DNA from 2 places in the Collinsella sp. CLA-AA-H167 genome. Region 2 is predicted to be linked to the other one. Evidence: riboswitches for the same ligand, from Rfam matches in the RefSeq annotation. Region 2 holds a riboswitch; the other holds the start of a gene.
What was found. Region 2 has a riboswitch for thiamine pyrophosphate ahead of thiC (phosphomethylpyrimidine synthase ThiC). Riboswitches for the same ligand answer to the same signal wherever they lie in the genome.

Region 1: another riboswitch for thiamine pyrophosphate. It lies ahead of thiM (hydroxyethylthiazole kinase); the one in region 2 lies ahead of thiC (phosphomethylpyrimidine synthase ThiC).

Annotation. Positions count from the first base shown of each region.
Region 1 covers NZ_JBBNGA010000006.1:50,461-55,207, forward strand. Annotated here, with positions in the region: gene AAAT03_RS05325 (EAL domain-containing protein) at 1-9, opposite strand, end outside; gene AAAT03_RS05330 (patatin family protein) at 333-1,202, shown strand; gene AAAT03_RS05335 (thiamine phosphate synthase) at 1,315-2,010, opposite strand; gene AAAT03_RS05340 (thiamine-binding protein) at 2,007-2,348, opposite strand; gene thiM (hydroxyethylthiazole kinase) at 2,352-3,191, opposite strand; TPP riboswitch at 3,243-3,353, opposite strand; gene AAAT03_RS05350 (HAD family hydrolase) at 3,515-4,423, shown strand; gene AAAT03_RS05355 (LysR family transcriptional regulator) at 4,434-4,747, shown strand, end outside.
Region 2 covers NZ_JBBNGA010000001.1:153,955-158,701, reverse strand. Annotated here, with positions in the region: gene AAAT03_RS00765 (aminopeptidase) at 1-711, shown strand, start outside; gene AAAT03_RS00760 (YaaA family protein) at 815-1,624, shown strand; gene AAAT03_RS00755 (hypothetical protein) at 1,650-2,165, opposite strand; TPP riboswitch at 2,229-2,344, shown strand; gene thiC (phosphomethylpyrimidine synthase ThiC) at 2,337-3,671, shown strand; gene thiD (bifunctional hydroxymethylpyrimidine kinase/phosphomethylpyrimidine kinase) at 3,850-4,680, shown strand.

The DNA of each region.
Region 1 (4,747 bases), on a different contig from region 2:
AGTATCCATGTTCTAAGCGGCTTTCTGAGGTCGGGGCGGATTGCGTCGGGCGAGCTCGTTGTGTACACGCGTCGTTGCTCGGCGTTTTGCGTGTATCCAGGCCCCGCCTTGCTGCGTTGTTGAGTTACTTTGCCGGCTAATGTTCGTTGTTGATAACTGCTGCGTAGTATAAACAACAGCGCACAATTATATATGGGCGCACATGCTGTGGGCGGCTATTATTCGACAAGCGGTAGCGCGGCGATGCGATGTTCGATAAAAATGCGAATGAGACGATATATGTTGACGGGTATACTTGTCCCGTTTTAAAACGCAGGAACGGAGATGGTCGCATGGCACAGCCGAATACGGCGCGCACGGTGGGGCTCGCGCTCGAGGGAGGCGGCTACCGCGGTATGTATACGGCGGGCGTGCTCGACGTTTGGATGGAGCACGGTTTGACCTGCGACCATATGGTGGGCGTCTCGGCGGGCGCGGCGTTTGGCTACAACTTTAAATCGCGCCAGATCGGCCGCGCCATTCGCTACAACAAGGCCTATTGTGCCGATAGGCGCTATGCGAGCGTGACGAGCTGGTTGCGAACCGGTGACATGTTCAATGCCGATTTTGCCTATCACGAGGTACCCATCGAGCGCGATCCCATCGACCTGGAGACATATCGCGCCTGCCCCATGCGGTTTACGTGCGTGTGTACCGATATCGAGACAGGCAAGGCCGTCTACCACGACCTGCCCTATGGCGACGAGAGGGATATCGAGTGGATCCGGGCGTCGTCGGCGATTCCCGTGGCGACGCGCCCCGTTGTCATTGAGGGGCATAAATATCTGGATGGTGGCGTGGCTGATTCCATTCCCAGCGCTTGGCTGTTTGCGCAGGGGTATGACCGCAATATCGTGGTGCTCACGCAGCCGGCGGGCTTTGTGAAGCAGCCCAACAACGTGATGCCCATGCTGCGGCGCGTGTTCCGTCACTACCCGGAGTTTGTCGCAGCGCTTGAGCATCGGCATGAGGTCTACAATGCCACGCTCGATGACCTGGCACGCCGCGAGGCTGCCGGCGAAATCTTTGTAGTGCGGCCGAGCGAATCGGTGAAGGTGCCGTCGCTGTGCCGCGAACCGGATGAGCTCGAGCGCATCTACCAGATCGGCCGCCACGATGCGGAAGCGACTTTGCCTGCGCTGGAGGCCTACCTAGCGGGGTAGAGCAACTTGCCGTGTGCTCGGCGGAAAGCGCATCCCGGAATGGACGTCCAAACTGGGATGCGCTTTCCATTGCTGAAGATATGAGGCCGCGGAGCAGCTGCTCGGCCTATGTCTATGCCTGCTGCCAGGTGTCGACAAGCTCCTTGGCCGCGGCGTGGGGGTCGTCGGCACTGCAGACGGCGCTCACCACAAAGAAGCCATCGACGCCGGTGGCCTTGAGCTGCGGCAGGTCGGCCGTCTTGACGCCGCCGCCCACCACGATGGGCACGGGGCTTGCCGCGTGGAGTGCGGCCAGGTCCTCAAAGCTCTTGGTGATGATGGAGCCGTCGGCCGCGCGTCCGCAGTCGCGCTTGGTCTCGGTCTCGTGGAGTGGGCCGATGCCCAGGTAGTCGACTAGGCTCATGTCGGCGGTCTTGACGTACTCGAGCATCTCCTCGCAACGGGCCGAAAGGCCCACGATGGCGTCGGGCCCCAGCAGCTTGCGACAGACCTCGACGGGAATGTCGCTCTGACCCACGTGCACGCCGTCGACAGCAATGCCCTGCTCGCGCGCGGCGAGTACGCAGTCCAGGCGGTCGTCAATCAGCAGGGCGACCTGGCCGGTCTTGCCAGCCTTTGCGATTGCCTGCGCGGCGTCGCCCGTCAGTGCGATGATTTCGCGGGCGCTTGCCACCTTGGAGCGCACCTGGATGCAGGTAAAGCCGGCGTCGAGTGCCTGGGCCACCACATCGCCCACGGGGCGCCCGAGCGTGTTTTCGGGGCCGAGTACCAGATAGGCCGAGATATCAAGGTTGTCGCGGATGCTCATCGTGCTTCCTCCTGTTTCTTGATCTGTGCTTCCATGCGCTCGAGTTTGCCGGTCATGGTGTCGGTAAATCCGGGTCGAATATCGGCTTTGAGCACGACTTCGGTGCGGATGCCCTTGCTCGCCAACACAAAGGTTGCGTCGCGCACGACCTGCATGACCTCGTCCCAGTCGCCCTCGATCTCGGTGAACATCGAGGTGGTGCGGTTGGGAAGGCCGCTCTCGCGAATGACGCGCACGACCTCGGCGACCTCGGCGGACAGCTCATCGCCGGTGCCGCACGGGGCGATGGCAACGGCGACGAGCGTGTTCATGCCGGCGTTGGTTGCGGGTTCGGACATGGCTTATGCCTCCTCGAGCTCGAGTTGGTTATCGGCGATGTCTTGGGCGGTTGCGCGGTAGAGCTCGTCGATAAAGGCGACCTTAAAGCTTGCCGGGGCATCGGCGACAGCGGCGGCACGCGTGCCGGCAACGTTGTAGACGGCGGTGCCGCAGACGGCTGCCGTAAACGGGTCGGCAGCGCAGGCGTACACGGCCAGGACGCCGCCCTGCGAGCAACCGCAGCCGGTGATCTTGGACATGAGCGGGCTGCCGCCGTGGGATTTGGCCACGGTCGTGCCGTCGGTGATCAGGTCGACTTCGCCAGAGACCACTACGGCGCCGCCGGTGTAGCGGGCGAGCGCCACGGCGGCATCGCGGGCGGCGTCGACCGTGTCGGTGGTATCGACACCACGTACGCGGCTCAGATCGGCCGCCTCGCCCTCAAGACCCCACAGGCCGGCGAGCGCGATAATCTCGGAGGCGTTGCCGCGCACGATGGCGGGCTTGTACTGCTTGAGCTCGTTTACCAGCTGGGTGCGCAGGCTGCCGATGCCCAGGCCCACCGGGTCGAGCACCCAGGGCTTGCCGGCGTCGTATGCCGCCTTGGCCGCGCGGGGAATCGTCTGCTCGTAGATGGGGAAGAGCGTGCCCATGTTGAGATAGATGGCGCCGCCGCCGGCAACGAGTGCCTCGCCCTCGTCTGGCAGATAGACCATGGCGGCCGAACCGCCCACGGCGAGCTGTGCGTTGGCGACAAAGTCGATCGTCACCGTGTTGGTGATGGAGCCGGCCATCGGATTGGCCGCGCGAATCTCTTCCACGGCCTTGACCACATTTTGCTTAAGCTGTTTCGAATCAATCACTGCACATGCCTCCTTGGCATAGAAAAGGGGCGCTGTGCATAGACAGCGCCCCTGTAAAGGCGGCATGCTCCCTACGCCAGCATTAACTGACAGGTTCAAAGGATTGGGCCCTATGCCCTCTCAGCCTTGTGGTTTGCACCGCCGGCACTCCCGCATCGAATCTGTTGCTCCCTATACTAACGCACCTGCCAAAAAGGGACAGATTTATTTTGGCAGGTGGCAACAGGGGCGCTGCATTTTCCCAGATAAAACCTGCCAAAATAAACCTGTCCCTTATTGGTAGGTCGTTACAATGGTTACGGTGAAAATGACTGGGGGACTCTATGATCAAACTTGTGCTGACCGATATGGACGATACGCTGATTCCAGCCGGGCATGACGGTGCCAGCGACTACGCCATTGAGGGTATTCATGCCATGCAGGCGGCTGGTCTGCACTTTGGCCCGGTTTCGGGTCGCCAACCGTCCGCGATGGGCTGGATGTTCAAAAATCGTTCCGAGTGCTTTTCGACCGGTGCGTTCTGCAACGGCCAGGTCATGTTTGTCGACGGTCAGGCGGTCGCTTCGCGCGCGACCGACAACGATGCCCTGATGCGTCTGGCCGATTACCTCGAGCAAGAGACCGACGATACCTATCTAAAGGTCTACAGCCTGGGTGACGACTTTTGGGATAACGATGCCTATTGCGTGACGAGCGACCCCGAGCGCGTGCATCGCGCCATGGAGTCGGGCGGCAACGCATGGCTCAAAGGCGAAGAGGCTCCGTGCCGTCCTGTTGTCGACGACGCGCCGGTGTTCAAGGCAAATATCTGGAGCGCCCGCTCGCGTGAGGAGCTCGCGGAGCTACGTGAGCGCGTTGCCGCTGAGGTGCCGGAACTCTCGCTTGTGTTTCCCAACAACCGAGTGCGCCTGTTTGACATCCTTCCGGCTGGTTGGGACAAGGGCTGCGCTGCGCTGGAGCTGGCGCGCGCTTTGGGCCTGACGCCCGATGAGGTGGCCGTATTTGGCGATTCCGATAACGATCTGCCCATGATCGATGCCGTTCCCAACTCCGTTGCAGTCGCCAATGCCAACGAGGCTGTCACGGCTGCCGCGCGCTGGCATATCGGCGCTGCGGCAGACGATGCGGTTGCCGGGGCTCTACATCAGATTGCCGCCTGCGCCGCGACGGGGGAGATGCCGCCGTTTATGCGTCAGATGGATGCGACGGGTTTCGACGTCACGAACGTCTAGGGAGGGCGCTATGAAGCTCCAGCAGCTCAGGTATGTCGTCAAAGTTGCCGAATGCGGCAGCATCACCGAGGCCTCGCGCCGGCTCTTTGTGTCGCAGCCCTCGATTACCGCGTCGATCCGCGATCTCGAAAACGAGATGGGTGTGCATATCTTTGAGCGCACCAACAAGGGTGTCATTGTGTCCGAGGAGGGCGAGACCTTCTTGGGCTACGCGCGCCAGGTGCTCGACCAGGCCGATCTGCTCGAGGGCAAGTACAAGGGCGCATCCGAGCAGGTGCCGCATTTTAGTGTGAGCTGTCAGCATTATTCCTTTGCCGTTAATGC
Region 2 (4,747 bases):
GTCGAGGAGGAGGACTTCCTCTCCGCCGAGATCGAGGTCGTGCCCGCCGGCCCCGCCCGTGACATGGGCCTCGACCGCTCCATGATCTTGGGCTACGGCCACGACGACCGCGTCTGCGCCTACCCCTCCATGCTCGCCCAGATCAACGTCGCCAACGTGGAGCGCACGAGCATCACGCTCATCGTCGACAAGGAGGAGATCGGCTCCGTGGGCGCCACCGGCATGACGAGCCGCTTCTTCGAGAACACCGTCGCCGAGATCATGACGCTCGCCGGCGAGGACAGCCCGCTGGCCCTGCGCCGCGCACTCGCCCGCAGCCGCATGCTCTCCTCCGACGTGTCCGCCGGCTTCGACCCGGGCTACGCCGGCAAGTTCGAGACCAAGAACGCAGCCTTCATGGGTCGCGGCCTGTGCTTTAACAAGTACACGGGCAGCCGCGGCAAGGGCGGCTCCAACGACGCCGACGCCGAGTACGTGGCCCTCGTCCGCGACATCATGGACGAGGCCGGCGTGGACTTCCAGACCTGCGAGCTCGGCCGCGTCAACGCGGGCGGCGGCGGCACCATCGCCTACATCATGGCCAAGTACGGCATGAACGTCATAGACTCCGGTGTTGCCGTCCTATCCATGCACGCCCTGTGGGAGGTCGCCAACAAGGCCGACATCTACGAGGCCTACCGCGGCTACAAGGCCTTCCTCGAGCGCGCCTAACCAACCCTTCATCAGTTGCGGTGAAATACGGACTAAACTGGCCCATAAACGGCCAAAACAGACTGTATTCCACCGCAACTTCTTTTTTGGCAGAGGAGAGTTCATGCTCCAGGTCATCGTTTCACCCGCCAAGCAAATGCGCGCGGCACAAGATGCTTTTGAAGTTCAGGGGATTCCGCCCTTTGCGCGCGAGACCGCCCAGCTGCACCATGCGCTCTTGGACATCGAACGAACCGAAGGCGACAGCGGCCTACAAGCTCTATGGAACGTCAGCGACAAGCTGCTGGCCCCTTGTCTCGACATTTTGCATGAGTTCGAGCCCATCTTGGGAAACGACGATCTTGCCGATTCCGGTATCGCGTACCGCATCTCCCCTGCCATCATGTCCTATCACGGCATTCAGTACCAGAGCATGGCACCAGAGGTGATGGATTCCGCGCAGCTCGCATGGCTGCAAGACCATCTGTGGATTCTCTCGGGCCTTTACGGATGCGTACGCCCCTTTCATGCCGTTGAACCGTATCGGCTGGAGATGGGCGCGAAGCTCGCCGTTGACGATGCCCGAGATCTCTACGCGTTTTGGAGCGACAAGCTCGCGCGGGCTATCGCCCCGGCGGGCTCAAACACTACGATCGTCAACCTCGCCAGCGTAGAGTATGCCAAAGCCGCTCTGCCCCATCTCGCGGGCGACGCTACGGCCGTCACATGCCTCTTTGGCGAGGGTATCCGCAACGGGAAGCCCATCCAACGGTCGACCGCCAGCAAAAAGGCGCGCGGCTCCATGGTGCGGTGGATGGCTGAAAGCAAGCTCGAGGATGCAAGCGGGCTTACCGCATTCAACATCGGCTATCGTCACATCCCCGAGCTTTCAGACGAAAACACTCTGGTTTTCATGAACGCGCAGGCACAATAGGCCCGCCGTTTCCAACCCCCCCCCGTTACTCCGCCAAGCCGTCGGCTTTGGCAACTTCGTTTGTCGAGCCATTTTGGTAGGTAATCTTAACGTGCTCTACCTCGGACACCGCAACACCCGATGGGGGCTCCAAGCGCCATTCCGTCAGCGCGATATCCATAGTCGTAGGCACGTCGCCCTGATTCTTGAGCTTCACCGCCAGCGTTTTGAGCGCCGCATCATACGTCACGCGTTCGATTTCTTCGCCCGGAATAGACCCGCCGCTCAACTGCAGCTGCACAAACTCGTCGCGCGGATACCAATAGTCGCCCGGCGCGGCAACGGTATTGCCGCCCGTAACCTTCACTGTCATGATCGGCAGGGCATCGTCGGCCTCGAACTCCCATGCAGCGCCGCCGTGACCGCCAAACGTCCAGATACAAAAGGCAATCACCAGCACGGCAAGCACCGCAAAACCAATCGCGACAAGGCCATGGTGCGCACGGCTTTCCTCGGCCGATACATCCCATTGCGTCTCTCGATATAGATGCTTGTCTTCCATGTTCGCCTCCCCACAGGCACGCTCGTTAGGCCAATCGTACCCATTCGAGCTATACTTGAGCCCATTACATAAACGGGGAGCTTGCAGGACAAGACGGCAGGCTGAGACTGGGCGCGCCCGCCCTGACCCGCAAACCTGATATGGGTAATGCCAACGAAGGGAGCTGTGCCAATGAGCACACAGACCGAGCCCAAGCTCGTCACGCAAATCGACTTCGCCCGCGCCGGGCAGATCACGCCGCAGATGAAGGAAGTCGCCGAGCGCGAGCATCGCGACCCCGAGTACATCCGCGAGCGCGTGGCCGACGGCCGCATCGCCATTCCCGCCAACATCGTGCACATCAAAAAAGGCATGCGCGCCTTTGGTGTCGGCGAGGGCCTGTCTACTAAGGTCAACGTCAACCTGGGCATCTCGGGCGATAAAGCCGATGCCGCCGAGGAATGGAAGAAGGTCAAGATCGCCGAGGACTTTGGCGCCGACGCCATCATGGACCTTTCCAACTCGGGCAAGACGCGCCAGTTCCGCCAGCAGCTCATCGACGAGACACCGCTCATGGTGGGCACCGTCCCCATGTACGACGCCATCGGCTATATGGAAAAGCCGCTGGTCAAGCTGACCAAGGATGACCTGTTCGAGGTCGTGCGCGCGCACGCCGAGGACGGCGTGGACTTTATGACCATCCACTGCGGCATCAACAAGTCGGTCACCAAGACCTTTAAGGAGACCGGCCGCTTGATGAACATCGTGAGCCGCGGCGGCTCGCTGCTGTTTGGCTGGATGGAGGTCACCGGCAACGAAAACCCCTTCTACGAGTACTTTGACGAGCTGCTCGAGATTTGCCACGAGTACGACGTGACGATTTCGCTCGGCGACTCCTGCCGCCCGGGCTGCCTCTACGACTCCAACGATGCCACCGAGACCGCCGAGATGATCGAGCTGGGCAAGCTGTGCAAGCGCGCTTGGGCCGCCGGCGTCCAGGTCATGGTCGAGGGCCCGGGTCACATGGCGCTCGACGAGATCGCCGCCAACATGAAACTGCAGAAGCGCCTGTGCCACAATGCCCCGTTCTATGTGCTCGGGCCGCTGGTGACCGATATCGGCGTGGGTTACGACCACATCACCGCCGCCATCGGCGGCGCCATCTCCGCCAGCTCCGGTGCCGACTTCCTGTGCTACGTGACGCCCGCCGAGCACCTGTGCCTGCCCGACGCCAAGGACGTGCTCGACGGCCTCATGGCCACCAAGATCGCCGCGCACGCCGCCGATATCGCCAAGAAGGTGCCGCACGCCCGCGACATGGACGACAAGATGGGCCAGGCACGCCGCAAGCTCGACTGGGATGCCATGTGGAAGTGTGCTCTCGACCCGGTCACCGGCAAGAAACGCTACGAAGAATCCCCCGCCGCCACCGAGGGCACCTGCACCATGTGCGGCAAGATGTGCGCCGTCCGCACCGTTAACAAGGTGTTCGAAGGCACGACGATCGACCTCGGCATGGAGGACTAACTCGTCACCGGAGCCACAATCGGTAACATGGTGTTCGTCAATTGTTGACGTGTGAACATTTGCTTACATTTGCGTAAAGATTGCATCGCTCGCCCGGGTTCGTCATAGAGCCGGCCCGGGCATCTTTATAATGCTGGCTTAAAGACCCATTTGATTCCGACCGAACAAGGGAGCGAACATGGATCGCAGTAAGGTACCTGCCGTTCTATCCATCGCAGGATCCGATTCCAGCGGCGGCGCCGGCATTCAGGCCGACATCAAGACCATCACGGCACACCGCCTGTATGCCGAGACGGCCATCACCGCCATCACCGCACAAAACACGCTCGGTGTCACCGCCGTGCAGAATATCTCCCCTGATATCGTCGCTGCGCAGATCGACGCCGTATTTGACGATATCCGCCCCAGCGCCGTCAAGATCGGCATGGTTTCCTCTGCCGAGATTATCGAGGTTATCGCCGACCGCCTGAGCGCCTGGAACGCGACAAACGTGGTCGTCGACCCCGTCATGGTAGCCACCTCGGGCGCACGGCTGATTGCCGATGATACCGCCGAGGCGCTCACCCGCCGCCTGTTCCCACTAGCAACCGTCATCACGCCCAATATTCCCGAGGCCATGGCCCTGCTTGACTACGAGGTCGACTCCGAGCGCACACAGCAAAATGCTGCCATGCTCCTCACCCGCCGCTTTGGTTGCGCATCCCTCGTTAAGGGTGGGCATCTTGTCAACGAGGCCAACGATGTATTGGCCGAACCCGCGCCACTCGATGACGAGGGCAACCATCTGGGCGATCCGCTCACCACGTGGTTCCGCCACAAGCGCATCGAGACCGACAACACACACGGCACCGGCTGCACGCTTTCGTCCGCCATCGCCTGCGCGCTGGCCCAGGGCATGGATCTTGCCGATGCCGTCAACGCCGGCAAGGCATACCTGACAGGCGCTCTGGCCGCCGGCCTGAACATGGGCAAAGGCTCCGGCCCCGTCAACCACATGTGGCAATATTAAGATTCGCAGCCCAAAACCGCCGCAAAGGGGACAGGCACCTTTGCGGTGGCTCCCACAAACATCTCGA